DNA from 3 places in the Streptomyces sp. NPDC047869 genome. Region 2 is predicted to be linked to each of the others. Evidence: riboswitches for the same ligand, from Rfam matches in the RefSeq annotation. Region 2 holds a riboswitch; each other region holds the start of a gene.
The links. A riboswitch is a leader RNA that binds a small molecule or an ion and turns the genes downstream of it on or off. The one in region 2 is predicted to bind thiamine pyrophosphate.
Positions count from the first base shown of each region.

Region 1: it holds a riboswitch for thiamine pyrophosphate, as region 2 does, so the genes downstream of both, AB0924_RS17850 (thiamine ABC transporter substrate-binding protein) here and thiO (glycine oxidase ThiO) in region 2, are expected to answer to the same signal.
Region 3: it holds a riboswitch for thiamine pyrophosphate, as region 2 does, so the genes downstream of both, thiC (phosphomethylpyrimidine synthase ThiC) here and thiO (glycine oxidase ThiO) in region 2, are expected to answer to the same signal.

Region 1 covers NZ_JBEYRK010000012.1:108,271-118,194, reverse strand. Annotated here, with positions in the region: gene AB0924_RS17890 (hypothetical protein) at 1-591, shown strand, start outside; partial or broken gene AB0924_RS17885 (transposase) at 667-1,001, opposite strand; gene AB0924_RS17880 (alcohol dehydrogenase catalytic domain-containing protein) at 1,806-2,999, shown strand; gene AB0924_RS17875 (hypothetical protein) at 3,475-3,693, opposite strand; gene AB0924_RS17870 (hypothetical protein) at 3,768-4,694, opposite strand; partial or broken gene AB0924_RS17865 (transposase) at 4,913-5,026, opposite strand; gene AB0924_RS17860 (hypothetical protein) at 5,141-5,494, opposite strand; gene rlmN (23S rRNA (adenine(2503)-C(2))-methyltransferase RlmN) at 5,687-6,793, shown strand; TPP riboswitch at 6,817-6,924, shown strand; gene AB0924_RS17850 (thiamine ABC transporter substrate-binding protein) at 7,005-8,090, shown strand; gene AB0924_RS17845 (iron ABC transporter permease) at 8,138-9,739, shown strand; gene AB0924_RS17840 (ABC transporter ATP-binding protein) at 9,739-9,924, shown strand, end outside.
Region 2 covers NZ_JBEYRK010000044.1:26,463-36,386, reverse strand. Annotated here, with positions in the region: gene AB0924_RS35805 (DUF4126 domain-containing protein) at 196-810, shown strand; gene AB0924_RS35800 (NAD(P)/FAD-dependent oxidoreductase) at 868-2,382, shown strand; gene AB0924_RS35795 (hypothetical protein) at 2,405-3,337, opposite strand; gene metF (methylenetetrahydrofolate reductase [NAD(P)H]) at 3,394-4,317, opposite strand; gene thiE (thiamine phosphate synthase) at 4,455-5,102, opposite strand; gene AB0924_RS35780 (Rv2175c family DNA-binding protein) at 5,193-5,558, opposite strand; gene AB0924_RS35775 (FAD-dependent oxidoreductase) at 5,625-6,857, opposite strand; gene AB0924_RS35770 (hypothetical protein) at 6,890-7,240, opposite strand; TPP riboswitch at 7,293-7,404, shown strand; gene thiO (glycine oxidase ThiO) at 7,402-8,562, shown strand; gene thiS (sulfur carrier protein ThiS) at 8,565-8,765, shown strand; gene AB0924_RS35755 (thiazole synthase) at 8,768-9,562, shown strand; gene pknB (Stk1 family PASTA domain-containing Ser/Thr kinase) at 9,665-9,924, shown strand, end outside.
Region 3 covers NZ_JBEYRK010000001.1:467,359-477,282, reverse strand. Annotated here, with positions in the region: gene hisC (histidinol-phosphate transaminase) at 1-377, opposite strand, end outside; gene AB0924_RS02190 (LacI family DNA-binding transcriptional regulator) at 807-1,919, shown strand; gene AB0924_RS02185 (metallophosphoesterase) at 2,290-3,366, shown strand; gene AB0924_RS02180 (hypothetical protein) at 3,548-4,411, shown strand; gene thiC (phosphomethylpyrimidine synthase ThiC) at 4,556-6,340, opposite strand; TPP riboswitch at 6,333-6,506, opposite strand; gene AB0924_RS02170 (YibE/F family protein) at 6,579-7,964, shown strand; gene AB0924_RS02165 (SsgA family sporulation/cell division regulator) at 8,062-8,499, opposite strand; gene AB0924_RS02160 (IclR family transcriptional regulator C-terminal domain-containing protein) at 8,601-9,515, opposite strand; gene AB0924_RS02155 (DUF5326 family protein) at 9,714-9,924, opposite strand, start outside.

The sequences.
Region 1 (9,924 bases), on a different contig from region 2:
CTTGCCCCGGCGTGGCCCCCGCTGCATGACGCCAACGACAGCACATCCCATCTGGCAGGCGACACGGTCTGGAGCCTGCCCGGCGACGAGGAGCAAACTCTCGTTTGGACGCTGCCGGTTGACCTCGCCAACCGGGGAACGCGGGATGTCGAGGTATCAATCAGCGGCGACATCCGTCCGGTAACCGAATTGGCGGACCCGGCATGGCACCCTGGCCAGCCGATCGAGGACTTCCTGATGCCCGCTAGAGAGCCTTACCGCTTCCACCTCCAGGGCACACTGACGTTGCGACAGTGTGCCGACAACTGGGCCGCCCGCGAACAAGGCCGTCCCCTACCGCATCGAATAGCCGGTGTCGTGAGCGCCACCGACCGGCGCGATGAAGGGATCACCGACCGATGGGAGTTGGTGATGACCGGCTGCCCGATCGAACCGGTCCCCGAGACGGAGGACCAGTGGCGTCTCACTGCCGACTCCGTGGTGCCTCAGTGGAATATCCTCACCGTAGAGCCGGTTGCCCGGGAGCGCACCTACTGGATCTCCCGCCGCCGAGGAGTGAAGTATCCCTCGGTCGAGGACCTCCTCGAGTGATCCGTCGCCCGCGACGATCCGCGACGCTCTCCCGTTGGGTCTGTCAAACGAGCGGTATGACCAGGGTGGTTGGAGCTACTGGCGGGCCGCGGAGAGGCGGCCGTCGAAGTTGATGTCGAAGGCGTTCAGTGCGGTCTTCCAGCGCATGGTCCAGCGAGCTTGGCCCTTGCCGGTGGGGTCGAGCGACATGATCGCCATGTAGACGCATCAACGCGGCCTGCTCGTTGGGAAAGTGTCCGCGGGCCTTGACCGCCCGCCGGATCCGCGCGTTGACGGACTCGATTGTTGGTCGTGCAGACGATGCGTCGGATCTCGGTGTCGAAGCGGAGGAACGGGGTGAACTCCTCCCACGCGTTCTCCCAGAGCCGCACGATCGCTGGATACTTCCGGCCCCAGGCGTCGGCGAACTCGGGGAACCGCTCCAGGGCGGCCTCCTCGGTCGGCGCGGTGCAGACGCTCCTGCCTCCGGCCCGCTCCGCCCCGGCTGCGCCTCCGGGCGCCCACAGGTGGATAGGGCCGATGGTCATGAGTCGATCACCGCATAGGGCAGGCCGCGGTCAAAGCGGTGTCTCCGGCGGGGGATCGGTCGGCACCGGGATGGGGGGCGCCGTTCCCGACTGCGGGACCGTAGTGGCGTGCGCGGAGAACTCCCATCCCGTCCGCAGTCGACCCAGGCAGAGCCGAGCAGACGCGGCCCAGGGCGTCAAGGTCGTTCGTGCAATGGCGCGCTCCACCTTGACGCCCTGAACCACGCCCGCTCCACGGTGTGTGGGTCGACGGGGGAGGGGACAGGAGCTGGGGTGTGTGGTGGCTGAGGTTGGATGGTTCGTAACGCGTCGCTTCTGAAGCCATTGCAGATCTTGCCAAAGGCATCAGGTCCGCTCGCGAGCGCCCGTCACCCGGACGTCGGCCTGGAACGGGCGAGGGCTCCTGGGGAGCGGGCGCTGCTGCGTCGGTCATCCCTCAAAGCTAACAACGCGCGGACCTGCCCGGATGGAGATGACGTGCTTGGCCGGGAGCGTGGCACGCAGCGTTAGTGCGATGGCACGCGGGCATAGAGGGTCCGATTCCGGCGTGCATACGTTGGGTGACAGCCCGGCGTGCATACGTTGGGTGGCAGCCCTACGTTTGGGAAAGCCGAGGTCGCAAAGCCACCGAAATGACCGCAGGCACATCCACGGCCGAGTCGCCCTGGATCAGCAGAGGAGATCGTCATGGCAAGCAGCAACCGCGCCGTCGTCTTCCACAACCCGAGAGACATGCGCGTCGAGTCCCTCGACTTCCCGAAGCTTGAGATGCCGAACGGGAAAAAGGCCCCGCATGGCGTCATCCTCAGACTCGTCGCCACCAACATCTGCGGTAGCGACCTGCACATCTACCGCGGGTCCTTCCCGGTGCCCCAGGGCATGGTGATGGGGCACGAGATGACCGGGGAGGTCATCGAGGTCGGCCCCGACGTCGAGTTCCTCAGTGAGGGCGACCTCGTCTCCGTCCCGTTCAACGTCGCCTGCGGCCGATGCCGCAACTGCAGGGCGCGCCGGACCGACGTCTGCGAGACCACGAACCCCAAGGTGGCCTGCGGAGCGTACGGCTTCAACCTGGGCGACTGGACCGGCGGCCAGGCCGAGTACCTGTTCGTCCCGTACGCCGACTTCCAGCTCCTGCGCTTCCCGGACAGGGACCAGGCCATGGCGAAGATCCGTGACCTGGCGCTGCTCTCGGACATCCTGCCCACCGCGTTCCACGGTCTCATGGAGGCCGGTGCCAAGCCGGGCTCGACCGTGTACATCGCCGGCGCCGGCCCGGTCGGCCGCTGCGGCGCAGCAGCGGCGCGCCTCCTCGGGGCGTCCTGCATCATCGTCGGCGACCACAACAAGGACCGCCTGGAGCTGGTGAAGAAGAACGGCTGCGAGACGATCGACCTGAGCCAGGACGCAGCGCTCACCGACCAGATCGAGGCCATCCTGGGCGAACCCATGGTCGACTGCGCAGTCGACTACGTCGGCACCGAGGCACACGGCATCGGCCGCGAGGCCGAGGACATGGACCCGGCCTACGCCATCAACCAGGTGATCGACGCCACCCGCGCGGGCGGAGCCACCGGAGTCATCGGCGTATACGGCCCCGACCCGCTCGCGAAGTCGAAGGCCGAGCAAGAGGGAACGTACCCGATCGACTTCGGCAAGGCCTGGATCAAGTCGCCGCGGATCGCCGCCGGGCAGGCACCGATCATGCACTACAACCGCGAGCTGATGATGGCGATCCTGTGGGACCGCATGCCCTACTTGAGCGCCATGCTCAACACGAAGGTGATCAGCCTCGACGACGCCCCCGAGGCCTACGCGACCTTCGACACGGGAGTGGCCGAGAAGTTCATCATCAACCCCCACGGCCTCATTCCCGCCTGAGGCCCGCCCTCCCCGACCCGCAGTCCCCGTTCGGGGAGGCTGCGGGCCGTGCGGGGCTGCTCAGCGACAACCAACGCTGACAAACGTCGACTGCTCCGCCGCTGGTCAGAAGGTTGACCAATGACGGAGCCGCAGATCACCGGCCTGCGGTTTCAGAACTTGTTCCTCTGAGGTGCTCCAGGATCCATTGCCTTGTCCGGGCCAGCTTCCCTAGCGGCCCCGGCAAGGGGCTGGACTGAGGGCAGCCTGATGCGGCACTAGGCGCCGCAGCGAAGTCACCAGGTCAGAGCGCTTCCTTGTTCTCCTTCGGCGCCTCTCCCGACTTATGTGTTGGAGGCAAAACACTCCAGCGTGCATGACTTCAGTGACCGTCGCGCCCGTACTTCGACATCGAGAGGCACACGGCAACACCCCTTCGGGTTCTTCGGCATCTGAGCGAGGACGCGTCCAGCTCCGCGGAACCGACCGAGAACCGTCAGGGAAGCTTTCTCATTGCGCGCAGCCCCACCCAGTACGCGAGGAGTGCAAGCGCCAAGCTGACGAGAGCGGCACCCACGTGGGCGTACTCGTAGTGCAGGTGGTTCGCCGCTTCATGGGCGGGGTCGGAAATGAAGAGAAAGGCGGTTGTGGCGGCCAGGAGGGCTCCCGCCTGGTCCTTGGTCCGCCGTGCCTTCGGCTCGGAGTTGCTTGTCACAAGGCGGTTGTATCGAGCACTCGGGCGGTGCGCAAGATCCGCTGCGCGTCAGCTAGGTTGGGCCCAGCGGGGGCTCACGGGGACCATCCGCACCGACCGCGGCGCAGAGACGCCGCTCTCCAAGGGATCTGTACAGCAACGAAGTACAGCAACCGCCGCGACCGCAACGGACCACCGCCAGCTCTAGACGACTGGCTGACGTGCCGCCGTGTGCAGCCCGTACCACCGGCACGCCGGCCAGCGGAGAGCGGCGATGCGGGCACGCGCACCCGGGTGGCGATGGCTCCCGTGGCGAGTGCGGCCGCAAGGGCTTTCGACAGACCCGGCACCAACCGCCACGGCTGGTTGGCTCGGACCATACCGCCGAGCACCCTCAGGTAACCGCGCGGCCCGCTGACGACGTATCGCAGATCAGCGGTCTCGTCCTCACCGATCGGGCCCGGGTGAATGGGCGCGAGACGACTGACGAAGCGTCCCAGCGGCTGACGCTGCGGAGGTTCCTCAGCGCCAGTGGCTTGCTGACTCGCCAAGCTGAGCACGGTTTCTTCTACCGCCCGCAGGGCTCTTGTCTGAAGACGCAGGCCCCCCAGCGGAGGAAGGGACAGCAGCGCCCAGCCGTGTTCATGACTCAGCTCCACGACGAGCTTGCGCCCGTGTGTGTGCAGCGGAAGATCGGTGAGGGCCACGACGATGTCCCAGTTCTCATCTCGCCTGCGGTCCATGATCCGGCGCGCTAGTGTGGACAGGTCCTCGGTCCCTGCGGTGAAGGGCTCACTGACCACCTCCGCCTCGAACCGCCGCCCTTGCCCCGACTTTTTGGCGAGCCGAGCAGGAAGTACCCGTGCCATATGCTGCGCGATCTCCGTGGGCGCGTCCGGATCCGCCAGGAGAGCCACGACCGTAACGTTCTGCGACGGCTCCCGCATGACCGGACCCTTCTCGTCGGCTGCCCCGGCGCTCACCAGTGCCCAGAATTTCCCCGATATAACGCCACCGCCCATAACTGCTGCTCATTCGACGACGGAGGTCTATGTCCTGTTTCGTGCACGAATTGCGCAGGCTTGAGATACTGAATCTTCCAAACTGGCTACGCGGGTTCGATTCCTGCCGCCCGCTCTGAACGCCGAAGGCCCAGGCAAGAGGTTGTTGCCCTATCCCTGGGTCTTCAGCCGTTCCTGGGACGCGTTTACGGTCTGTCCGGCGGATCATGCCGGGCGGCTAGATCCCGCCATGGCACCCCGGTGCGCAGCCGGTGCAGAATCCCGATGGTGACCCTGCGGTGACTGGCCCAACGGCCGCCCTGCTTCCCGGGCTTCGGTAGGTACGGCTTCAGCCGGGCCTACTCCGCATGCGTTAAATCTCCCCGTCCCATGCTCATGCCAACGACCTGAAGACGAGACGGTCACATGATCCGCCGGACAGGCCCTAAAAGCCTGCGGCAGCGCGCTCAAGGCTTAAAGGAGCCCTTGGTCTGCTCCTTCGTGCCCCGCATCTTGCCTCGTGCTTCGAGAGCGGCGCCTTTCGCCGCGAGCGTTTCCTTGTGCATCGCGTGGGCTGCCGTCCGCACGGTCTTTCCGACGATCTGTTCGGCCTTTGCCTTGGCCCGTTCTCCGGCGTTCATCTCGGTACCTCCGTGGGTCTCATTGGCCGTGTGCCCCTTGAGGCAAAGGGTGAAGCCACTCTGTGGGTCGCGTTGGTAAGGAGCGGCCAAGGTCACCACGGGCCCGACGCGGAGGGGTCCCAGATCCGCTCCCGCCTGAGTGATCACTTCGATGCCATCGTGGCGGCGACGTATCGCCATGGACGGTCTGCTTCGCGTGAGGGATCGGAACGATGACAGTGGCAGCTCAGCCGGGGACGTGCAGCCCCGTCGGCTGGGCCGTCTCTGGGCCGTCCGACGCCGCTCCAGAGCGACCACTGACGCCTACTAGTGACAGTAGTAGTGAGCGGCAGCCGCAGGTCACCCGATTGGATCTGCGACACTGGTACCACCATGCCCAAGCCCGGAGAACTCACTTTCGTCGCCCCCCGCGGAGCCAAGAAGCCGCCGCGGCATCTCGCCGATCTCACGCCCGCCGAGCGCAAGGACGCCGTGGCCGAGATCGGTGAGAAGCCGTTCCGTGCCAAGCAGCTGTCGCAGCACTACTTCGCGCGGTACGCGCACGACCCGGCGGAGTGGACCGACATCCCCGCCGCCGCGCGCGGCAGACTGCGGGAAGCGCTGCTGCCCGAGCTGATGACCGTCGTGCGGCATCTGTCGACCGACGAGGGGACGACCCGCAAGACGCTGTGGCGGCTGTTCGACGGCACGCTCGTGGAATCCGTGCTGATGCGGTACCCGGACCGGGTCACCATGTGCATCAGCTCGCAGGCCGGGTGCGGGATGAACTGCCCGTTCTGCGCGACGGGGCAGGCCGGTCTCGACCGGAACCTGTCCACCGCGGAGATCGTGCACCAGATCGTGGACGGGATGCGGGCGCTGCGGGACGGAGAGGTGCCGGGCGGGCCCGCGCGGCTGTCCAACATCGTCTTCATGGGCATGGGTGAGCCGCTCGCCAACTACAAGCGGGTCGTGGGTGCCGTCCGGGCGCTGACCGACCCCGCTCCCGACGGGCTCGGGCTGTCGCAGCGTGGCATCACCGTGTCGACGGTCGGGCTGGTTCCGGCCATCCACCGGTTCTCCGACGAGGGCTTCAAGTGCCGGCTCGCGATCTCCCTGCACGCGCCCGACGACGAACTGCGCGACACCCTCGTCCCCGTGAACACGCGGTGGAAGGTGCGCGAGGTGCTGGACGCCGGGTTCGAGTACTCCGCGAAGTCCGGGCGGCGGCTGTCCATCGAGTACGCGCTGATCCGGGACATCAACGACCAGGCCTGGCGCGGTGACCGGCTCGGCCGGCTGCTCAGGGGCAAGCCCGTGCACGTCAACCTCATCCCGCTGAACCCGACGCCGGGCTCCAAGTGGACCGCCTCGCGGCCCGAGGACGAGAAGGCGTTCGTGGAGGCCATAGCGGCCCATGGTGTACCGGTCACGATCCGGGACACCCGGGGGCAGGAGATCGACGGGGCCTGTGGTCAGCTCGCGGCGACCGAGCGATAATCTGGCCACGTCAACACATCTGCATATTCCGACAGGGGAGCGCCACAGCGCTGAGAGTGCGGCAACCGGGCCGCAGACCCTCTGAACCTCGCCCAGGTCATTCTGGGTAGGAAGTTCGGTCACCACTCAAGCTGTTGCGCCCTGCCCGGGCTCCCTCGTGGAGCCCGGGCAGGGCCGCGTCTCTTCCTGGCCAACCCCAGGAGGACATCCAGTGCACAACAAGACCCTCGTGGCCGTGGCCGCCGGGCTCGGTCTCGTCGCCCTGCCCGTGCTGACCGGGTGCGGGTCGGGCGACGCCAAGGGCTCCGCCGCGGACTCCAGGACCGTGACCCTCGTCAGCCACGACTCCTGGCTCGTCTCGAAGAGCGTCATGAAGGACTTCGAGAAGAAGTCCGGGTACAAGGTCAAGGTCCTCAAGAGCGGCGACGCCGGGCAGGCCGTCAACAAGGCGCTGCTGACCAAGGACAACCCGCAGGGCGACGTCTTCTTCGGCGTCGACAACACCCTGCTCTCCCGCGCCCTCGACAACGGGCTGTTCCAGTCCTACGCGCCGAAGGACTCAGGCCGGGTACTGCCCCAGTACCGCGTCGACCAGGACAAGCACCGCGTCACCCCCGTCGACACCGGCGACATCTGCGTCAACTACGACAAGGCCTACTTCAGCGAGCACAAGCTGACCCCGCCTCAGTCCTTCGCCGACCTGGCCAAGCCCGCGTACAAGAACCTCCTCGTCACCGAGAACGCGGCCACCTCCTCCCCGGGCCTCGGCTTCCTGCTGGGCAGCGCCGCCAAGTTCGGTAACGACGACTGGCAGGACTACTGGAAGAAGCTCAAGGCCAACGGCGTCAAGGTCGTCGACGGCTGGGAGCAGGCCTACTACCAGGAGTTCTCCGGATCGTCGGAGGGCAAGAAGGCAGGCGGCGACCGGCCGCTGGTGGTGTCGTACGCCTCCTCGCCGCCCGCCGAGGTCATCTACGCGAAGAAGCGGCCCAGCACCGCCCCCACCGGGGTGTCCCAGGGCACCTGCTTCCGGCAGACCGAGTACGCGGGCCTGCTGAGCAACGCGAAGAACACCAAGGGCGGCAAGGCGTTCCTGGACTTCATGCTCACCAAGGAGTTCCAGGAGGACATGCCGCTCAACATGTTCGTCTACCCGGTGCGCGAGGGCGCGGCGGTGCCGCCGGACTTCGCGAAGTACGGGCCGCAGGCCAAGGACCCCGAGACCATGGCCCCCGGCACCATCGCCGCCAACCGTGACAGCTGGGTCAAGTCGTGGACGTCGCTCGTACTGAGGTGACGGCCCGCGAGGGCACCGCGCGCGGGAGCGCGGCGCGGCTGGGGCTGATGGCCCTGCCCGTCGCGTTCTTCGCCGTGTTCTTCGCCTGGCCCGTCGCCGCGATCGTGGTGCGCGGGCTGAAGGCCGACGGCGGCTGGCGGTTCGGGCGGGTGGCGGACGTCGTCACCCAGCCGGACATCGGGCACGTGCTGTGGTTCACCACCTGGCAGGCGCTCGCCTCCACCGCGCTCACCCTGCTGCTCGCGCTGCCCGCCGCCCATGTCTTCGCCCGCTTCGACTTCCCCGGCAGACACCTGCTGCGGGCGGTCGTCACGGTCCCGTTCGTGCTGCCGACCGTCGTCGTGGGTACGGCGTTCCTGGCGCTGGTCGGACGCGGCGGGCTGCTCGACGACCTGTGGGGCGTACGGCTGGACACCACCGTGTGGGCGATCCTGCTGGCGCACGTCTTCTTCAACTACGCGGTCGTCGTACGGACCGTCGGCGGGCTGTGGGCCCAGCTCGACCCCCGGCAGGAGCAGGCCGCGCGGATGCTGGGCGCCTCACCGCTGACGGCGTGGCGGAAGGTCACCCTGCCCGCCCTCGCGCCCGCCGTGGCCGCCGCCGCGCTGATGGTCTTCCTGTTCACCTTCACCTCGTTCGGCGTGGTGCAGATCCTCGGCGGCCCCACGTTCTCCACCCTGGAAGTGGAGATCTACCGGCAGACCTCGGAGGTCTTCGACCTCTCCACGGCGGCCGTCCTGACCCTCGTCCAGTTCGTCGCGGTGGGCGCGATCCTCGGCGTGCACGCCTGGACGGTACGGCGGCGCGAGAGCTCGCTGCGCCTGGTCGACCCGAAGGTGACCGCCCGCCGGCCGCGCGGCGCAGGGCAGTGGGCGCTGCTCGCCGGAGTCCTGCTCACCGTGGCGCTGCTGCTCGTGCTGCCGCTCGCGGTCCTCGTGCAGCGCTCCCTGGACGCGCCCGGCCTCGGCTACTACCGGGCGCTGACCGACGCCGACGGCGGCACCTTCCTGGTGGCGCCGCTGCACGCCGTGTGGACCTCCCTGGAGTACGCCGTCGCCGCCACCGCCATCGCCCTGGCCGTCGGAGGGCTCGCCGCCGCAGCGCTGGCCCGCCGGGACGCCGGCCGGCTGGTGCGCGGCTTCGACGCGCTGCTGATGCTGCCGCTCGGCGTCTCCGCCGTCACCGTCGGCTTCGGCTTCCTGATCGCCCTGGACCGGCCGCCGCTCGACCTCAGACAGTCCTGGATCCTCGTCCCGCTCGCCCAGGCGCTGGTCGGCGCCCCCTTCGTGGTGCGGACCATGCTGCCCGTGCTGCGGGCGGTGGACGGCCGGCTGAGGGAGGCGGCCGCCGTGCTCGGAGCCTCGCCCTGGCGGGTGTGGCGGGAGGTCGACCTGCCGCTGGTGCGGCGGGCGCTGCTGATCGCCGCCGGGTTCGCCTTCGCGGTGTCCCTGGGGGAATTCGGGGCGACCGTGTTCATCGCGCGGCCCGACAACCCGACGCTTCCGGTCGCCGTGGCCCGGCTGCTGAGCCGGCCCGGGGAGCTCAACTACGGGCAGGCGATGGCCCTGTCCACGATTCTGATGGTCGTGTGCGCCGCCGCGCTGCTCGTCCTGGAGCGGCTGCGCACGGACCGGACGGGGGAGTTCTGATGCTGCTGAGCCTCGAGGCCGCGACCGTGCGCCTGGGCGGCCGGCCCGTGCTCGACGCGGTCGTACTCGACGTCGCCGAGCACGAGGTGGTGTGTGTGCTCGGCCCCAGCGGCAGCGGGAAGTCGACGCTGCTCAGGGCGGTGGCCGGGCTGCAGCCGCTGGACGCGGGGCGGGTGCTGCTCGGC
Region 2 (9,924 bases):
GGCCAGGGCGCGGGCGCCGTTCCGCCGCCCCGTGCCGGCGGTGCCGGGCCCGCGCCCCCTGCCGTGCCCCCACTCTCCCGTGTCCGGCGGTCGCGCCCCATCCGCGCGCGTACTCATCTGGCCGTCTGAGTACGGATACTCAGTGCCGCGCGCGTGCCCGGGACGGCGGCCCGCCGGATGGCTACGATCCCTTGCGTGTCCGTACTCCCTCTGGTCTTCACCAGCGGCTGGGCCAGCGGCATCAACGCCTACGCGGTGGTGCTGCTGCTCGGCCTGTTCGGCATGACCGGGGTGAGCGACGACGTCCCGCAGACGTTGCAGCGGCCCGAGGTGCTGATCGTGGCGGGCGTGCTGTTCCTGTGCGAGGCGGTCGCCGACAAGATCCCGTACGTCGACTCGGTGTGGGACACCGCGCACACCGTCGTACGGCCGCTCGCGGGCGCCTGGGTCGGAGCGCTGCTCGCCGGGCAGAGCGGTTCGATGACGGACGTGGCGGCCGGGCTGCTCGGCGGTTCGACGGCGCTGGCCAGCCACGGTGTGAAGGCCGGTACCCGGATGGCGGTCAACACCTCACCGGAACCGTTCAGCAACTTCGTGCTGAGCACCGCGGAGGACCTGGGGGTCGCCGGCATCGTGTCCTTCGCGATGTTCCATCCCGAGGCGGCCGCGGTCATCGCGGCGGTGCTGCTGGCCGCCGGGCTGGTGGTGCTGGTGTTCCTCGTCTCCCGCATCCGGCGCTTCCTGCGGCGCCGGGCGCAGCGGCGGGAGGAACGGCGGCTGGCCTCCCGGGCGTCCGGACCGCCGGGCTGACCCGGTCCGCACCGCCCGTCGGCCGGGCTGTCGGTGCCGGTGGATAAAGTCACGGTCATGGCACGGATTGCGGTGATCGGCGCCGGGATGGGCGCGATGGCGGCCGCTGCCCGGCTGGCCGTCGCGGGCCACCGGGTGGCGGTGTACGAGCGTACGGGGACGTACGGCGGAGCGGTGCGCCGCTTCGAGCGGGAGGGGTTCGCCTTCGACACCGGGCCGGGGCTGCTGCCGCTGCCCGCCGTGTACCGCGACCTGTTCGTCAAGACCGGCAAGGAGGCGCTGGAGGACGTCGTCGAGCTGGTCCAGGTCGACCCGTCCGCGCGGCACGTCTTCGCGGACGGCACCGAGGTGGCCCTGCCGAACGCCTCCCGCGCGGGTGTGGTCGAGGCCCTGGACGAGGCGCTGGGTGCCGGCGCCGGGCAGCGCTGGGGGGACTTCCTGGTGCGGGCCCGGGAGGCCTGGGACCGCACCCGCCGGCCGCTGCTGGAGGAGCCGCTGTGGCCGAACTGGCAGGTGCTGGCCGAGCGCGAACCCTATCCGTCGGTGCCGCACAAGCGGCTGCTGCGCACCCGCCGGGCGGGCACCCTGGCCGAGATCGGCGCCTGGGAGCTGCGCGACGAGCGTCTGGCGGCCCTCCTGGAGAGCCATGCGCTGGGATACGGCCTCGACCCCCGGACCGTTCCGGCGAGCGCGGCCGTGCTGCCGTACATGGACCACGCCTTCGGCACCTGGTACGTGCGCGGCGGCATGCGGGAGCTGGCGCGCGCGGTGTACGAGCGGTGCCTGAAGCGGCGGGTCGAGTTCGGTTTCGGCGCCGAGGTGACCGGGATCCTGGAGAAGGACGGCCGGGCGGCGGGGGTGGAACTCGCCGACGGTTCGACGGCCGAGGCGGACTTCGTGGTGGCGGACGTGGACCCGACGCGGCTGCGGGCCCTGACGCAGCGTCCGCTGGACGCGGACGGGGACGTACGTGCCGACGATCCGGTCCTGCCCCGGCCCGGACGGTTCACTGCCCTGCTGGCCCTGCGGGGCGGGCGCGAGCCCGGAGCCGTCCACCGCACGGTCGTCCACGCTCCGGACAACCAGGCCGAGCTGGACTTCCTGGCCTCGCCCGGCGGCGACCGGCCGGTGTTTCCCACGGTGACCGTGCTGCGCCCGGACGACCCCGCGCTGGCACCCGACGGCGAGCACGAGTCCGTGGTGGTGTCCGCCGTGGTCCCGGCCCAGACCGCCCGGGACGACGAGGGCACGGTCCGGTGCTACACGGACTTCCTGCTCGAAGCCGCCGAGCGTGCGGTGCCGGGGCTGCGGGAGCGTCTGCTGTGGCACGAGGTGCGCACGCCCGCGCACACGGAAGCGGAGACGGGCGCCCCGACCGGGGCCGTGCCCGCTCCCGCACTCGCCGCGGGCCGGGGGCGATTCCTGTACCCGGCGAACACGACGCGTCTGCCCGGGCTGTACCGAGTGGGCGGCTGGTCCCACCCCGGCGGCGGGCTGCCGCACGCCGGCATGTCGGGGGCGCTGGTGGCCGGGCTGATCGTGGAGGGACCCGGGTTCCGCGGCTCCCAGTGAGCCGGGAACCGGGTACCGGGCGTCAGAAGCGGTACTGCTCGTCGTACCCGGCTCCGGGCTGCTGCTGCCCGTTGCCCTGGTACGGGTACGGCTGCTCCTGCGGGAGTTCGCCGCCGTAGTTGTCGTCGCTGCGCTGCTGCGGGACCCAGACCCCGCCGACCGGGGTCTCGCCGTAGCCGCCGGTGGCGTACGGGTCCTGGCCGTAGCCCTGCTGGCCGTACTGCTGCTGGCCGTAGCCGGCGTCGTAGGCGGTACCGCCGTAGCCCTGACTGCCGACGTAGGGGTCGGAGTAGTTGGCGTAGCCCTGCTGGCCGCCGGTGTCGTAGCCGTAGTTCTGCTGACCGTAGCCCGAGTAGTCGTAGGCGTAGTTCTGGTCGGCGCCCTGGGGCTGGGCCGCGGCCGCGTAGGCGGTGTCGCCGTAGACGCCGTAGGAGCCGGTGTCGTCCGGAAGCGGCTGCGGCTCGTAGACGTCGGTGGTCCCGGCGGCGGACGGCTCGGCGGAGCGGGCGGGGGTGAAGACGTCGTCCCGGTCGTAGTCGTCGCGGTGGGGGAGCCGCTCGCGGCCGTAGCCGTCATCGTCGTGGCCGTAGCCGGCGTCGTCGTGGCCCTCGCCCGCCTCCAGGTCGGAGACCTCCAGCGTCGGGTCCTGACGCTCCGGCCTGCCGCGACGGCGCTTGCTGCCGCCCTCCGCCTCGTCCTCGGGACGCTTGACCGCCCAGCCGGCGGCGAAGCCGCGGCGGAAGGACAGCGTGACGTAGGTCTGGCCGAGCGCGAAGGCTATCGCGCCCGCGCCGATGACGACGACCGATGGCATCAGCACACCGACGACGACGCCGAGGAAGCCGGCGAAGGCGAGCAGCCGCCAGCGCAACCGCGCCTTGTACTGCAGCAGCACCTCGCCGAGCAGCCACAGTGCGACGACGCCGAACGCGATGTAGAGGACCGTCCAGCCCATGTACGCCCCTCTCCCAGTGGCCGCTACGCAGTGTGTCGTATCGCGGTGCGGCCGGTCTAGGCCTGCGGGGGGTGGTGCAGGCCCAGGTTCTCGTAGATTTCCAGGGTCGCCGTGGAGTTGTTGAGCGTGATGAAGTGCAGTCCGGGCACTCCCTCGGCCAGCAGCCGTGCGCAGAACTCCGTGGCGAACTCGATACCGATGGAGCGTACCGCCGCCGGATCGTCCTTCGCTGTGAGGATGCGCTCTTTCAGGGCGTCCGGGAACAGCGCGGTGCTGAGCTTGGGCACCCGTTCCAGCATCCGCACGCTGGTGACCGGCAGGATCTCGGGGATCACGGGTGTCTCGCAGCCCGCGGCCTCGACCCGGTCGCGCAGTCGCAGATACGACTCCGGCTGGAAGAACATCTGTGTGATGGCGTAGTCGGCGCCCGCGCGGCACTTGTCCACGAAGTGCCGGACGTCGGTGTCCCAGTCGGCGGAGCGCGGATGCATCTCCGGGAACGCGGCGACGCCCACACAGAAATCGCCCGATTCCTTGATGAGCCGGACGAGTTCGGCCGCGTACTCCAGGCCCCGGGGGTGCGGGATCCAGTCGCCCATCGGGTCGCCGGGCGGGTCGCCGCGCACGGCGAGCATGTTGCGGATGCCGGCGTCCGCGTACTGGCCGATGATGTTGCGCAGTTCGGCGATGGAGTGGTCGACCGCGGTGAGGTGGGCGACGGGTGTGAGCGTCGTGTCGACGACGATCTGCTCGGTCTCCCGGACCGTGGTCGTGCGGGTGGTGCCGCCGGCGCCGTAGGTGACGGACACGAAGTCCGGCGCCACCGCCTCGACCCTGCGCAGCGCGTTCCACAGGTTCCGCTCGCCCTGGGGCGTCTTCGGCGCGTAGAACTCGAACGAGTACGTCGTCTTGCCGGTGGCGAGGATGTCGCGCACGGTGCGTGCGCGATCAGTCCTGGTGGATGCGGTTCCGAGGGCCATACCCGCAGGTTAGCCAGGGGTGGGCGGTACCCCAACCGGACGCCGGTCATTTGCCCGATTTGCCGCTTCCCTGTCCACCCCTTGGACAGAAACCCGGACAGGCCCCGGACCGCACCCCGTCCGCGGCGCCGCCACCGCTACCGCTGCCGCAGCCGCTTGGCGAACCGGGCCGCGGCGTCACCCGGGTCGTCGGCCTCGGTGATCGCGCGGACCACGACGACCCGTCGGGCGCCCGCGTCCAGCACCTGCTCCAGGTTGCCGTGGCCGATGCCGCCGATGGCGAACCAGGGGCGGTCGGTTCCCAGGCCCGCGGTGTACCGCACCAGGCCGAGGCCGGGGGCCGGCCGGCCGGGCTTGGTCGGGGTGGGCCAGCACGGGCCGGTGCAGAAGTAGTCCACGCCCCGCTGGACGGCGGCCGCGGCGGCCTCGGACTCGGTGTGCGTGGAGCGGCCGATCAGCACGCCGGCACCGAGGACGGCGCGGGCGGCGGGCACGGGGAGATCGCCCTGGCCCAGGTGGAGCACGTCGGCGCGGGCGGCGTGGGCCACATCGGCCCGGTCGTTGACCGCGAGCAGCCTGCCGTGCCGGGCGCAGGCGTCGGCGAACACCTGGAGGTGCTCCAGTTCCTCCGCGGCCTCCATGCCCTTGTCACGCAGCTGAACGATGTCGACACCGCCCGCCAGGACCGCGTCCAGGAACTCGGCGAGGTCGCCCTGCCGTCTGCGGGCGTCCGTGCAGAGGTACAGGCGGGCGTCGGCGAGTCGGTCGCGGGCGGTGTCGGGCATGCGTGGGTCCCCCCGGGTCGGCGTCCATGGGCGTGCGGGCGGGTGGCGTACGGACCGGGGCCGGTACGCCACCGCGCGGTGCGGGTCGGTTCAGAAGGCGAGCGCCTGGGCGCGCCGCTTCACCTCCGTGCCGCGATTCTCGCTCAGGGCCTGCGCGGGGGTGCCGGGCAGGGTCGGGTCGGGGGTGAAGAGCCACTCGATCATTTCTTCGACCGTGAAGCCGTCGTCACGCAGGAGCGTCAGGGTGCCGGACAGGCCCTTGACGACCTTGTCCCCGTCGATGAAGGCGGCGGGGACGTGCAGCGCCCGGTTCTCACCTCGGCGTACGGCGATGAGCTGGCCCTCCTTGACCAGCTGCCGCACGCGCGTCACCTCGACATCGAGCCGTTCGGCGATGTCGGGGAGGGTGAGCCAGCCGGGGACGAGTGCATCGATCTTTGCGTCAATCTCGGTCACGGGATCTAGCCTGCCATCCGTCACTGACAGTCGGAAGCCAGGCCGGTCCGCGTGGGTGCCACCGCCCTAGTCGAGGGTGGCGCTCTTCAGGGGCCGCGCCGGGTCGGCCAGGACCTCGGGGTCCATGCGGCGGCCCGCCTCGATCAGCCGCCGGCCCTGGGCCAGGTCGCGGGGCCTGCCCACCGCCAGCAGGGCCACCAGCCGGTCCTCGCGCAGCCAGCAGACGGACCAGGCGGGACCCTCCGGCTCGCCGCGCCACACCATGCGGTCGGCGGCGGCGTGGTGGCCCGCGTACTGGACGAACCGGCCGAACTGCTCCGACCAGAAGTACGGCACCGGGTCGTAGACGGCGGGGATCTCACCGAGGATGTTCGCGGCGACCGTGCGCGGCCCCTGCAGGGCGTTGTCCCAGTGGTGGACCAGCAGCCGGGCGCCGTAGCGGGCGGACGGGAAGGAGGCGCAGTCGCCGACGGCGTACACGTCCTCGGCGGAGGCGCGCAGCCGGTCGTCGGCGAGGATCTCGCCCTGCGGGCCCAGCTCGATGCCGGAGCCGGCCAGCCAGGCGGTGGCGGGGCGGGCGCCGATGCCGACCACGACGGCGTCCGCGGCCAGCCGGGTGCCGTCGTCGAGCAGCACCGCGCCGGGCTCCACGCGCTCCACGCGCGCGTCCGTGCGCAGTTCGGCGCCGCTGTCGGCGTACCAGGCGGTCATGGGCGCGGCGACCTCGGCGGGCAGCGCGCCGGCGAGCGGCCGGTCGGCGGCCTCCACGACGGTCACGGCGCAGCCCGCCTCGCGGGCGGCGGTGGCGAACTCGGCGCCGATCCAGCCGGCGCCGACGACCACGATGTCGTGCTGCCGGGCCAGCACCGGCCGCAGCCGCTCGGCGTCGTCCAGGGTGCGCAGCAGGTGCACGCCGGGCACGCCCTCGGTGCCGGGCAGTGTGACCGGCTCGGCGCCGGTGGCGAGGACCAGGACGTCGTACGGCACGGGACCGGCCTCGGTGTCCAGTTCGTGGTCGGCGGGGCGCACCCCCAGCGCCTCGCAGCCGAGCCTGAGTTCGATGCCGAGGGACTCGAAGTCCACGTCGAAGGCGGAGCCCTCGGCCGTGCCGAGGAGCACGGCCTTGGACAGCGGCGGCCGGTCGTAGGGCTGATGGGGCTCGGCGCCGATCAGGGTGACGGTGCCGGTGAAGCCCTGTTCCCGCAGGGCCACCGCGGTCTGTACCCCGGCCATGCCCGCGCCGGCGACCACCACGCGCCGCCGCGGCGACGTGTCCTGCTGTGCTGTCTGCTCGCTCACCCGATCACCTTAGACAACTGACGGAGAGTCAGTCAGCGGGCGTGCTCGGTGACCTGCTCCACCACGCTGGTTCCGGCGCCCTCCTGCGACTCCCACTCCCAGGTCTCCTCCAGCCGCACCCGCCCGTCGGGCAGCTCCGCGACCGTCGACACGCAGTGCCCCGAGGAGGTGGTCCCGTCCTGCTTGAGCTGTACGTACCGGAAGTCCAGCCGGTCGCCCGCCCGGGTGCCGACCAGGTGGCCGCGCACCACGTCGCCGCCCGCGTACTCGGCCCAGATCTCGCCGCCCCGCTCGTGGTAGGCGAAGCGGGTTTGCGTACCCACCTGACCCGGGGCCTGGTCCGCCACCGGGGCGAGGAAGAGTCCGTCGAGCGAGCGGGCCATGGGGCGGGGCTCCTTACGAGGTCGGGGGGCCGAGGGCTAGGGTGGCCACCGTACAAGCACTCGCGGGAGCCCGGACGCACCGGGCTGAGAGGGAGGCTGGCGGCCTCCGACCGTACGAACCTGATCCGGGTCATGCCGGCGAAGGGAGGGGCTGGACGCCCATGCCGTCACGTACGTCCGACGTCCTCGTCATCGGGGGCGGGATCATCGGCCTGGTCACGGCCTGGCGCGCCGCGCAGCGCGGGCTCACCACTGCCGTGGTGGACCCCGAGCCCGGCGGCGGGGCCGCGCGGGTCGCGGCGGGGATGCTGGCCGCGGTCACCGAACTGCACTACGGCGAGGAGAAGTTGCTCGCCCTCAACCTGGAATCGGCCCGCCGCTACCCGGACTTCGCGGCCGAGCTGACCGAACTGACCGGTCACGACCTGGGCTACCGGCGCTGCGGCACGCTCGCCGTGGCGCTCGACTCGGACGACCGCGCCCATCTGAGGGAGCTGCACGCCCTGCAGCGGCGCTCGGGGCTCGACTCCGTGTGGCTGTCCGGGCGGGAGTGCCGGCGCCTCGAACCGATGCTCGCGCCCGGGGTGCGGGGCGGGCTGCGGGTCGACGGCGACCACCAGATCGACCCCAGACGGCTGGCGTCCGCCCTGGTGGACGCGTGCGAGCGGGCCGGGGTGGTGTTCCACCGGTGCTGGGCCGAGCGGCTCGACGTCGCCGGGGGCCGGGCCGCCGGGGTCACCGCGGCGGACGGCACCCGGCTGGGCGCGGGCCGGGTGGTGCTCGCCGGCGGCAGCCTCAGCGGGCGTCTCGCGGGCGTCCCGGACGATCTGCTGCCCCCGGTGCGGCCGGTGAAGGGGCAGGTGCTGCGGCTGACCGTGCCCCGGCGGTACGCGCCGTTCCTGAGCCGTACCGTGCGGGCCGTGGTGCGCGGCAGCCAGGTCTACCTGGTGCCCCGGGAGAACGGCGAGCTGGTCGTCGGCGCGACCAGCGAGGAGTTGGGCTGGGACACCACGGTGACCGCGGGGGGCGTGTACGAGCTGCTGCGCGACGCCCATGAACTGGTGCCGGGGATCACCGAGCTGCCCCTGACCGAGACCCGGGCCGGTCTGCGCCCCGGTTCCCCCGACAACGCCCCGCTGCTCGGCCCGTCCGGGCTCGACGGACTGCTGCTGGCCACCGGGCACTACCGCAACGGCGTGCTGCTCACTCCCGTCACCGGGGACGTCATGGCCGAGCTGCTGACCGGCGGCGAGCTGCCGGAGGCGGCCCGTCCGTTCACCCCGGAGCGCTTCGGCGCCGCACTCGTGGAGCAGCCCGCATGAGCATCTGTGTCTCGGTCAACGGCGAGCGCCGGGAGATCGCCCCGGGCACCGCGCTGGACGCGCTGGTGAAGACCCTGACCGTGGCACCCTCCGGGGTGGCCGCGGCCGTCAACGAGACCGTCGTACCGCGCGCGCGGTGGGCGGCCACCGCGCTCCTCGACGGTGACCGTGTCGAGGTCCTCACCGCCGTCCAGGGAGGCTGACCATGTCCGACGATCCCTTCCTGGTGGGCGGGGTGCCCTTCGGGTCCCGGCTGATCATGGGCACCGGCGGCGCGCCCAGCCTGGACGTGCTGGAGCGCGCGCTGGTCGCCTCCGGCACGGAGCTGACCACCGTGGCCATGCGCCGGGTCGATCCCGCGGTGCACGGCTCGGTGCTGTCGGTGCTGGAGAGGCTGGGCATCCGGGTGCTGCCGAACACCGCGGGCTGCTTCACCGCCGGGGAGGCCGTGCTGACGGCCCGGCTGGCGCGCGAGGCGCTGGGCACCGACCTGGTGAAGCTGGAGGTCATCGCCGACGAGCGCACCCTGCTGCCGGATCCGGTGGAGCTGTTGGAGGCGGCGGAGACGCTGGTCGACGACGGGTTCACGGTGCTGCCGTACACCAACGACGATCCGGTGCTCGCGCGGAAGCTGGAGGACGTGGGCTGTGCGGCGGTGATGCCGCTGGGCTCCCCGATCGGCTCCGGGCTCGGGATCCGCAACCCGCACAACTTCCAGCTCATCGTGGAGCACGCACGCGTGCCGGTGATCCTGGACGCGGGCGCCGGCACGGCCTCGGACGTCGCGCTGGCGATGGAGCTGGGCTGCGCCGGTGTGATGCTCGCCTCCGCCGTGACGCGGGCCCAGCGGCCCGAGACGATGGCGGCGGCGATGCGGCACGCGGTGGAGGCGGGGCGGCTGGCCCGGCTGGCGGGCCGGATCCCGCGCAGGCACTTCGCCGAGGCCTCCTCCCCCACCGGGGGCCGCGCCGACCTGGACCCCGAGCGGCCCGCGTTCTAGTTCGCCCTCCCGCCTCGCGGGACAGTCACAGGTCTGCTGCAGTACGTCACCGGAACGGCGCAGCGCACGGCGGTGTCCGTCGGTCCTCGTACACTCGCCTGCGTGGATACGACCCTTCAGGACCCGCTCGTCGGGCAGGTGCTCGACGGACGCTATCGCGTCGAAGCGCGGATCGCCGTCGGCGGGATGGCCACGGTCTACCGGGCCCTGGACACCCGCCTGGACCGCGTGCTCGCGCTCAAGGTGATGCACCCGGCCCTGGCGGTCGACGGGTCGTTCGTGGACCGGTTCATCCGCGAGGCCAAGTCGGTCGCCCGGCTCGCCCACCCCAACGTGGTGCAGGTCTTCGACCAGGGCACCGA
Region 3 (9,924 bases), on a different contig from region 2:
CCGTTGATCTGCGTGATGATCGGGTACGCCTCGAAGGAGCGCCAGGCGTACATCACCTCGTCACCGGGGCCGCTGGTCGCCTGGATCAGCTGCTGGGCGACGCCCACCGAGCCGGTGCCGGTGGCGAGGTGGGACAGCGGGACGGCGAACCGCTCCGACAGCTCCTCCATCAGCCCGCTGCAGGCCATGTCCGGGTAGCGGTTGAAATCGCAGGCGGCCGCGGTCACGCTCTCCATCACGCCGGGGAGCGGGGGATACGGGTTCTCGTTGGAGGACAGCTTGTAGGCGACCGGCCCGCCGGCCGCGGCCGGCTTGCCCGGCTTGTAGGTGGGGATACCCTCCAGCTCGGCGCGCAGCTTGGGGCTCGTCTCGCTCACCGCAGTCCTCCTCGCGACCACCGGCGGCCCGTCGACGCCGCCGGCTTCCAATACTCCACACCTTATGAGGATTCGGCCCCGCTGCGTACAGGTGCGGGACGACGGGAGTCCAGCCTCTTCCGTCACACAGGCATCAGGGGCATCACCGTACGAAGGCGTACGTACCAGGGGGCGTGTCGCACATATATCTACGCGCCGGTGGCTCACGCCCTGGCGCGCATCCCTCGTGAAGGTGAGTTGAGACCTCTTCGAGACCTCGGCCCCTTGGCAGGCCCACGCCCGTCGGCACGTCACGTCCTATCATTGGATCGTTCAACTGCCTTGATTTCCCAGGTAGTTAGGCGCCATCTGCCATGCAGAAACGTGCCTGTCAACGCGTGCATATGCGTCCGCACTACCCCACCGCATGAGCCCTACTATCGGCTCGCCATGACAGCAGCAGGGAAGCACCAGGTGAGCCGCGCGGAAACCTCACGTCGAGGCAGCCGGCCGGGCCGGGCGGGCATCAGAGACGTGGCCGCCGCCGCCGGGGTCTCCATCACGACCGTGTCCGACGCCCTCAACGGCAAGGGCCGGCTCCCGGACGCCACCCGGCGCCATGTCCGCGAGGTCGCCGACCGGCTGGGGTACCGCCCCTCGGCCGCCGCCCGCACCCTCCGTACCGGCAAGTCGGGACTGATCGGCCTGACCGTGACGACGTACGGGGATGAACCTTTCACCTTCACGGAGTTCGCCTACTTCGCCGAGATGGCCCGGGCCGCCACCTCCGCCGCGCTCGCCCGCGGCTATGCCCTGGTCATCCTGCCCGCGACCTCCCGCCACGACGTATGGTCCAACGTCGCCCTTGACGGCACGGTCGTCATCGACCCCTCCGACCAGGACCCGGTGGTCAGCGAGCTCGTCCGGCAGGGCCTGCCGGTCGTCTCCGACGGCCGCCCGGCCGGGTCGCTCCCGGTCACCGCATGGGTCGACAACGACCACGAGGCCGCCGTCCTCGACATCCTCGACCACCTCGCCGACGCCGGCGCCCGCCGCATCGGCCTCCTCACCGGCACCACGACGGACACGTACACCCATCTATCCACCACCGCCTACCTGCGCTGGTGCGAGCGGGTCGGCCAGGACCCGGTCTACGAGGCCTACCCCGCGCACGACCCCTGTGCGGGCACCGTCGCCGCCGACCGGCTGCTCGCCCGGCCCGACCGGCCCGACGCCGTCTACGGCCTCTTCGACCCCAACGGCACCGACCTCCTCGCCGCCGCCCGCCGCTACGGCCTGCGCGTCCCCGACGACCTGCTGCTGGTGTGCTGCAGCGAGTCCACGGTCTACGCCAACACCGAGCCGCCCATCACCACACTCTCCCTGAAGCCGCGCCGGATCGGTACGGCCGTCGTACAGCTGCTCATCGACGCCATCGAGGGCGTCGACTCGGACCAGCCCGTCGAACAGGTGATACCGACCGAGCTGATCGTGCGTACCTCGTCCCAGCGACGTCCTCCGCGCACGACCGTCAGCCCGCCACGGGCCCCGGAGAAGGGGTAGCGGGCGGGCCGCCGCCCGGTGGGGTGACCGGAGAGCGTGCGGTGGTCGCCCCCTCGGCGGTGGACACGAGGAATCCGGAGCGGCGAGGCCGGCCCGCGCGACCACAGCCCGCCCGGCCCGCGGCTCCGTTCACCCGCCCGGGCGGGCCGGCCCGCCGTCGCCGTACGGCCCACCGGTGCCAGGCAACCGGTCGAAACCCCGCCCAAACGTAATGAAAGCCGCGGTGAACCGGAGTCTCGCTCCGATTCACCACCCCTGGGTCATCACACGGAGCGACGCGCGTTCCTATGATGGGCCCACGACACCGCGGGGCCGCTGCGACCAGGCAGTCCGAAGCGGTGCAGCTGCGGTGCGATGGTGGAGGGGTCTGATGACTCAGGGGGCCGGTCGGGGACCCGAGGTGGAGCGGACGGCGACGTTGCGCGACTTCCGGGTGCCCGCGTACGTCAACGAGACCGGTCCGTACGTCCGCAGCCACCCCGGTGACACCGTGCCGCCCATGGACGAGGCCTACCCCGAGGGCTACACGCCCACCCAGCGCGACCTGCCCGTCATCAACCGCGGCGACACGCTGCAGGTGTCCGTCGAGCCGGCCCCCGTGGCCCCGGACCCGCAGCCGGCGACCGGCCCGGGCCCGCTGTACGTGGTCGGTGACGTCCACGGCTACCTGGACGAACTGCTGGCCGCCCTGCGGGAGAAGGGGCTGGTCGACGCCGACGGTCAGTGGAGCGCGGGCACCGCCCGGCTGTGGTTCCTCGGTGACTTCACCGACCGTGGACCCGACGGCATCGGCGTCATCGACCTGGTCATGCGGCTGTCCGCCGAGGCGGCCGCCGCCGGCGGGTACTGCAAGGCCCTCATGGGCAACCACGAGCTGCTGCTGCTCGGCGCGAAGCGGTTCGGCGACACCCCGGTCCACTCCGGCGCGGGCACCGCCACCTTCCAGGCGGCCTGGCTGCTCAACGGCGGCCAGAAGACCGACATGGACCGTCTCCAGGATCACCACCTGCAGTGGATGTCCCGGCTCGACGCCGTGGAGGAGGTCGACGGGCATCTGCTCATCCACTCCGACACCACCGCCTACCTCGACTACGGCGACTCGATCGAGGCGGTCAACGACACCGTCCGCGAGACCATCACCCGTAACGACGCGGACGAAGTCTGGGACCTGTTCCGCAAGTTCACGAAGCGGTTCTCCTTCCGCGACGAGGGCGGCGCGGAAGCCGTGCGCTCCCTCCTCGATACGTACGGCGGCACCCGCGTCGTTCACGGTCACAGCCCCATTCCCTATCTGCTCGGCGAAGTCGGATCCGAGGAAACCGAGGAGGACGACGGCCCCTCCGTGGAGGGACCGCACATCTACGCCGACGGTCTCGCCATCGCCATGGACGGCGGCGTGACCATGGCCGGGAAGCTGCTGGTCCAGCAACTTCCCCTGAACGCCTGAGGGTTCACCGGGCTGATCGAGTCCGACCGGATGCGCCCAGGCCAGCACGCAATTTCCGGCAACCCCCTGTCACCGCGTGGCGTCACGGCTCTACCATCGGCTTATCCGTAGCAGGCTCCCCTCCGTTTCTGCCCGACGGCTCGCCGGCGTGCGAGCCCCAAGCCCTACGGAGCATCGGGGGATGCACATGAACAGCGTTCCGCAGCACCTGCTGAACGAGGACCGCCAGGAATTCGAGCGGATCCTCGATGAGGCGCTGCGCTCCGCGCCCCAGCGACCCGAACTGGCCGCTGTCGGACAGCGGCTCAACCCGGAACAACTGCGCACCATGGCACTCAACGCCACCACGCTCATCACGGCGGCCGCGGCGACCGAGTACCAGCACTACGTGAAGGCCCGCGAGGAACTGCGCCGCCCGGCGCCGTCCGTCCCTTCGGCCACCGACGACACCGGGTCCGCGGAGCCGGGCGCGGGCCCGGTGGGTCTCGCCACCGCCCTCGGCGAGGCCGCCGAGACCACCGGCGCGGGCGCCGTCGCCGTCGTCGCGGTCCTGGCGCCCGTCCTCGCCGGCACCGCCGCGGCGATCTTCCTGCTCGTCGGCTACATCCTGAAGATGCTGGCCCCCGGCCAGGCCTTTGCCCAGACCATGCTCACCGCGGGCTGGGTGTTCGGCGCCGTGACCGCCGCCGCGGTCCTCGTCGCCGGTGCCGGGCTGCTGCTCACCGCCCTGCGCAACAGCGCCGCGGCGGAAGCCGGAGCGCATGACGCGGCCGACGCGGAGGTGGCCAGGGCCAGAGAGGCATGGCGAGAGGCCCTGCTGGAACGCGGTGTCCTGCCGTTCCTGCGGGACGCGCTCGCCCAGCCCGGTACGGCCCCGCTGCACCGCACGGCACCCACGGCCCCGACGAGCCGCATGCCGCGCCTCGGCTACGGACGCCCCGGCTTCAGCAGCCCGGACGACGGCTCCGGGTCCGACCGTCCGAGCTTCAGCAGTCCCGACTACACCAGTCCCGACTTCGGCGGTCCGGAACACCAGCCGGAATAGCCGGCCCGCGCTCCCTCGTGGGGCGCCTGCAGGACCCCGGCCGGCGCACGGCAGGGCAGTGCCGGCGGGCACGCCGCCGACCTCTCCGCGCCGCCCGACGCCCGGGGCCCGGCACGCCCCGGGCCGACGGCCGCCTTGGCCGGGTCAGTCGGCAATCGGCAGGTACACCCGGTTGCCCGACGCCGCGAACTCCTTCGACTTCTGAGCCATGCCCTCCTCGACCTCGGCCCGGGTACCGCCGTGTTCCCGGCGGATGTCCTGGGAGATCTTCATGCTGCAGAACTTCGGCCCGCACATGGAGCAGAAGTGGGCCGTCTTGGCGGGTTCGGCCGGCAGGGTCTCGTCGTGGAACTCCCGTGCCGTGTCGGGGTCCAGGGCGAGGTTGAACTGGTCCTCCCACCGGAACTCGAAGCGGGCGTCGGACAGCGCGTCGTCCCACTCCTGCGCGCCCGGGTGCCCCTTGGCGAGGTCCGCCGCATGGGCGGCGATCTTGTAGGTGATGACCCCGGTCTTGACGTCGTCACGGTTGGGCAGGCCCAGGTGCTCCTTGGGCGTGACGTAGCAGAGCATCGCCGTGCCCCACCAGGCGATCATCGCGGCGCCGATACCGGAGGTGATGTGGTCGTACGCCGGCGCGATGTCCGTGGTCAGCGGGCCGAGCGTATAGAACGGAGCTTCATCGCAGATCTCCTGCTGAAGGTCGATGTTCTCCTTGATCTTGTGCATCGGGACGTGGCCCGGGCCCTCGATCATGGTCTGTACGTTGAAACGCCTGGCGATCCGGTTGAGTTCCCCGAGCGTGCGCAACTCCGCGAACTGCGCCTCGTCGTTGGCGTCCGCGATCGAGCCCGGCCTCAGACCGTCGCCCAGCGAGTACGTGACGTCGTAGGCGGCGAGGATCTCGCAGAGCTCCTCGAAGTTCTCGTACAGGAACGACTCCTTGTGGTGCGCCAGGCACCACGCGGCCATGATCGAGCCGCCCCGCGAGACGATGCCGGTCTTGCGGTTGGCGGTGAGCGGCACATACGGCAGGCGCACGCCGGCGTGGACGGTCATGTAGTCCACGCCCTGCTCGGCCTGTTCGATCACGGTGTCCTTGTAGATCTCCCAGGTCAGTTCCTCGGCCCTGCCGTCGACCTTCTCCAGCGCCTGGTAGAGCGGGACGGTGCCGATGGGCACGGGGGAGTTGCGCAGCACCCACTCGCGGGTGGTGTGGATGTTGCGGCCGGTGGAGAGGTCCATCACCGTGTCGGCGCCCCAGCGGGTCGCCCAGGTCATCTTCTCGACCTCCTCCTCGATCGAGGAGGTGACCGCGGAGTTGCCGATGTTGGCGTTGACCTTCACCAGGAAGCGCTTGCCGATGATCATCGGCTCGATCTCCGGGTGGTTGACGTTGGCCGGCAATACCGCGCGGCCCGCCGCGATCTCCTCACGGACCACCTCGGGAGAGACGTTCTCCCGGATGGCCACGTACTCCATCTCGGGCGTGATCTCACCCCTGCGCGCGTACGCGAGCTGGGTGACCGCCTGGCCCTCACGGCCGCGGCGCGGCTGACGCGGGCGCCCGGGGAACACCGCGTCCAGGTTGCGCAGCCCGCCACGCGGCGAGGTGTGCTTGATCCCGTCGTCCTCGGGTCGGACGGGGCGGCCCGCGTATTCCTCGGTGTCACCGCGGGCGATGATCCAGTTCTCCCGCAGCGCCGACAGCCCCCGGCGGACATCGGTGTCGGCGAGTGGATCGGTGTACGGGCCCGATGTGTCGTACAGCGTGACCGACTGCCCGTTGGTGAGGTGCACCTGACGGACCGGCACACACAGGTCGGGGCGTGAACCCTCGACGTACGCCTTGTGCCAGCCGATGGACTTTCCGGCCTCCTGGGACTTCTCGTCCTGAACGGAGGCAGGCGTGCGTGCGTCCTTGTTGGTCATGAGACCTACTCCCTACGCCGGCATTACCCGGTAACAGGTTCGGCGGTCGACGCAGCGGTTTCCGACTTCGGATGTCTCCCGAGGAATGACGTTCCACGTGAAACATCGCGTATACGGAGGTCAGCGCCCTCTCAGCCCGGTGCTCCGAGCTCCCGCGTGTGCAAAAGGTGCCTCCACGCTAGCGTCAGTTCGGGCGCGGTGAACAGAGGGCCCCCTTCGTTCTTGCGATGATCGGGCGGTGACCACGACGGAACAGCACCCCTACCCGCCCTCCGAGCCGCCGCGTCAAGGCGGCTCCGAACCAGGCCGTGGCCATGGCCACTCACACGGTCACAGTCACAACCATGGGCCCGCCGCGCCGGTTTCGAAGCACCTGCGCAAGGTCATCGCGGCGATCCTCGTCCCGTTCACCGCGGCCGTCGTGGTCGGCCTGATGATTCTGTGGCCCGGAGGAGCCCCGCCGCACGAGCGCACCGGTGTCGGCTTCGACCGGCAGACACAGCAGGCCACGGTCACCCAGGTGGTGGAGCTGAGCTGCAAGTCGGTCAACGCATCGGGCGGTACGGCGGCGGGCGGCACCTCCGCTCCAGGCGACGGCTCGGCACAGAACGAGGCGAAGGGCACCTGCAGGAAGGCGACGATCCGGGTCGACACCGGCAAGGACGAGGGCCGGACCTTCACCGAGATCGTGCGGCCGGACCAGTCACGGCAGTTGCACCAGGGCGAGAAGGTCGTGGTCGCCTACGAGCCCTCGGCGCCCAAGGACCTGCAGTACTCGGTGACCGATGTGAACCGGAAGTTCCCCATGGCGCTGCTCGCGGGCATCTTCGCGCTCGCCGTCGTCGTGGTGGGACGGATGCGCGGGGTCATGGCCCTGGTCGCGCTGGCCGTGAGCTTCCTGGTGCTGACGTTCTTCATCCTGCCCGCGATCCTTCAGGGCTCGAATCCGCTGCTCGTGGCCGTCGTCGGGGCGAGCGCGATCATGCTCATCGCGCTCTACATGTGCCATGGCCTTTCAGCGCGTACCTCGGTCGCGGTGCTCGGCACCCTGGCCTCCCTGCTGCTGATCGGCGTTCTCGGCTCCGGGTTCATCGACTGGGCCGCGTTGACCGGCAACACGGACGACAGCACCGGTTTGATCCACGGTCTGTTTCCGTCGATAGACATGAGCGGTCTGCTGCTGGCCGGAGTCATCATCGGTTCGCTGGGTGTCCTGGACGATGTGACGGTGACCCAGACGTCGGCGGTCTGGGAGCTGCACGAGGCGAATCCTGCGATGGGCTGGCGCGACCTGTACCGGGCAGGCATCCGGATCGGACGCGACCACATCGCCTCGGTCGTCAACACCCTTGTGCTCGCCTACGCCGGTGCCGCCCTGCCGCTGCTCCTGCTGTTCTCGATCGCGCAGAGCAGCGTGGGCACGGTGGCCAACAGCGAGCTGGTGGCCGAAGAGATCGTGCGCACGCTGGTGGGTTCGATCGGGCTGGTCGCCTCGGTTCCGGTCACCACTGCCCTCGCCGCCCTGGTGGTGTCGGCCGACCGGCCCGGGCCGGCCGGTGCCGGAGGCTCCGGTGCGCATCCCGTTCCGGCGCGAGGCGGCAGGGGGCGGCGGCGCAAGCACTGAGCACGGGGCGTCAGGGTCGGGACACCGCCGAAGAAGCGTTCCTGCGGAGGCCCGGGCGGCAGTACGTCAGCGCCCGGCGCCCCACTGCCACGGTCCCTCAGCCGGCGCTCTGCTCCTCGGCCAGAATGCGGTCCAGAGCCTCGTCGAGGTGGGCGTCGAAGTCGGCCAGTGCACCCTCCTGGCCGAGCGGGACCAGTTTGTCCGTGCGGTCGAGGAAGGCCACGAGTGGCGGCGTCGAGGAGCGGAACAGCGCCTGGTCACTGCCCACCTGAAGCCGGATCAGCACCTCGCCCAGCACCTCGGTGTCGGCCGGAGCGATGTGCACATCACCCTCCCCACACGGCCGGCCGACCCCGTCGATCAGCAGTTCCCGCCCGAAGGCCCAGGTCACCGGGGCGTCACCGGGCAGATGGAAGGTGAGACGTACGGCGTAGGGATCACAGGTCTCGTAGCGCAACTCCACCGGGATGCGGAAGGAGAGCTCCTCGGACACGAGAAAACTCATCATGACTTCTGCCTGTACGGATTCGCGCATCGCCTACCCCGTCATATGACGTCGACTGGCCGGGAATGATCCCCCTCGACTGTGCATCAAATCTTGCTCAACGTACATGGCAGATCACAAGGAGTGAGTTTTCAGATACTGATAGAGAGGGACAGCGCGCCCAGATGCCGCCCGATCCCGGCCTGCAGGCGCAGGGCCGCGGGCAGCAGCTGTTCGCTCTGATGTACGGGGAGTGAGATGGCCATCGCGGCCGCCGTCGTACCGACCGTGATGGGGATCGCGGCACAGACCGTTCCGAGCGCGTACTCCTGCCGCTCCACCACCGGCTCCATGCGCGGCGTCCTGGCCAGCCGGCGCAGGAGAGTGTGGTTGTCCCGCACCGAGTACGGCGTGAGGGACCGTGCCGGATAGCGGCTCAGGTGGTCCCGTCGGGCCTCCTCGTCCAACTGGGACAGCAGGCACTGCCCGATCGCGTGCGCGTGCCCGGTCTCGCGGAAGTCGGCCCACTCCTCGACCGCGGGTGTCTCCCGCGAGTCGGCGACGCACACGACCTCGATCTCGCCGGCTTGGTACATGGCGTAGTACACCGGGGCACCGATGCAATCGCGCCAGTACGCGAGGGTGTCGGCCACCGTGCTGCGACGTTTCTGCTGCGCTCCGCTGCTGCTCAGCCGCTCGGCCGCGTCACCGAGGAAGAACAGTCCCTTGTCGCGGCGCAGATAGCCCTCGTGCACCAGGGTGCGCAGTAGGTGATAGGCCGTGGGCAGGGCGAGGCCGGTCTCGCGGGCGAGTTGTTTGGCTGGGGCGCCGTACTCGTGGACCGCGACGGTCTCCAGCAGGCGCATCGCCCGCTGGACGGAGCCGATGAGGGTCGCCGCCTGCGGCTGCTCCGGAACCTCCGGGGGCCGTGCGCCTCCGGGGCCGGTCGCGGGACGCGGTTGTCCCGGGACGGCCGCCGCACGGGGCCGCTGCCCATGGGGCACGCACGGTCGCGGTGGGGCGGGGGGTGCGTGGGGTTCTGCCGGTGCGGTGTCAACCGTGGCCAAGGGTCACTCCGGGGGCGCGAAGGTGGGGCAGCCCGTGCGGTGGAACACGGGTGAGGGTGTGTGCCGCGCGCGGGGCCCGGCCCCGCGTGGGTTCCGAACCTAACCGTCCGCCACCGCGTGCGGACGGCCTGCCGGGAAAACTTCCCTCCCCCGAGGGAACCGGTGTTTTCCGTTACCGGTCACCGGCTCCCACGCCCCTCACCAATCGCTGCGCGACGAGGAGTTCGACATGAACTTGCGCACGACGTAGATCAGCCCGCCGACCAGCGCGACGAAGACCAGCGCCTTGAAGAGCAGGCCGATCACGAAGCCGATGACGGTCGCTATCAGGCTGCCGAACACGACCAGGGCGATGACCGGCACCGCGACCCACTTCACCCACCACGGCAGCCCCGCGAAGATCTGTCGC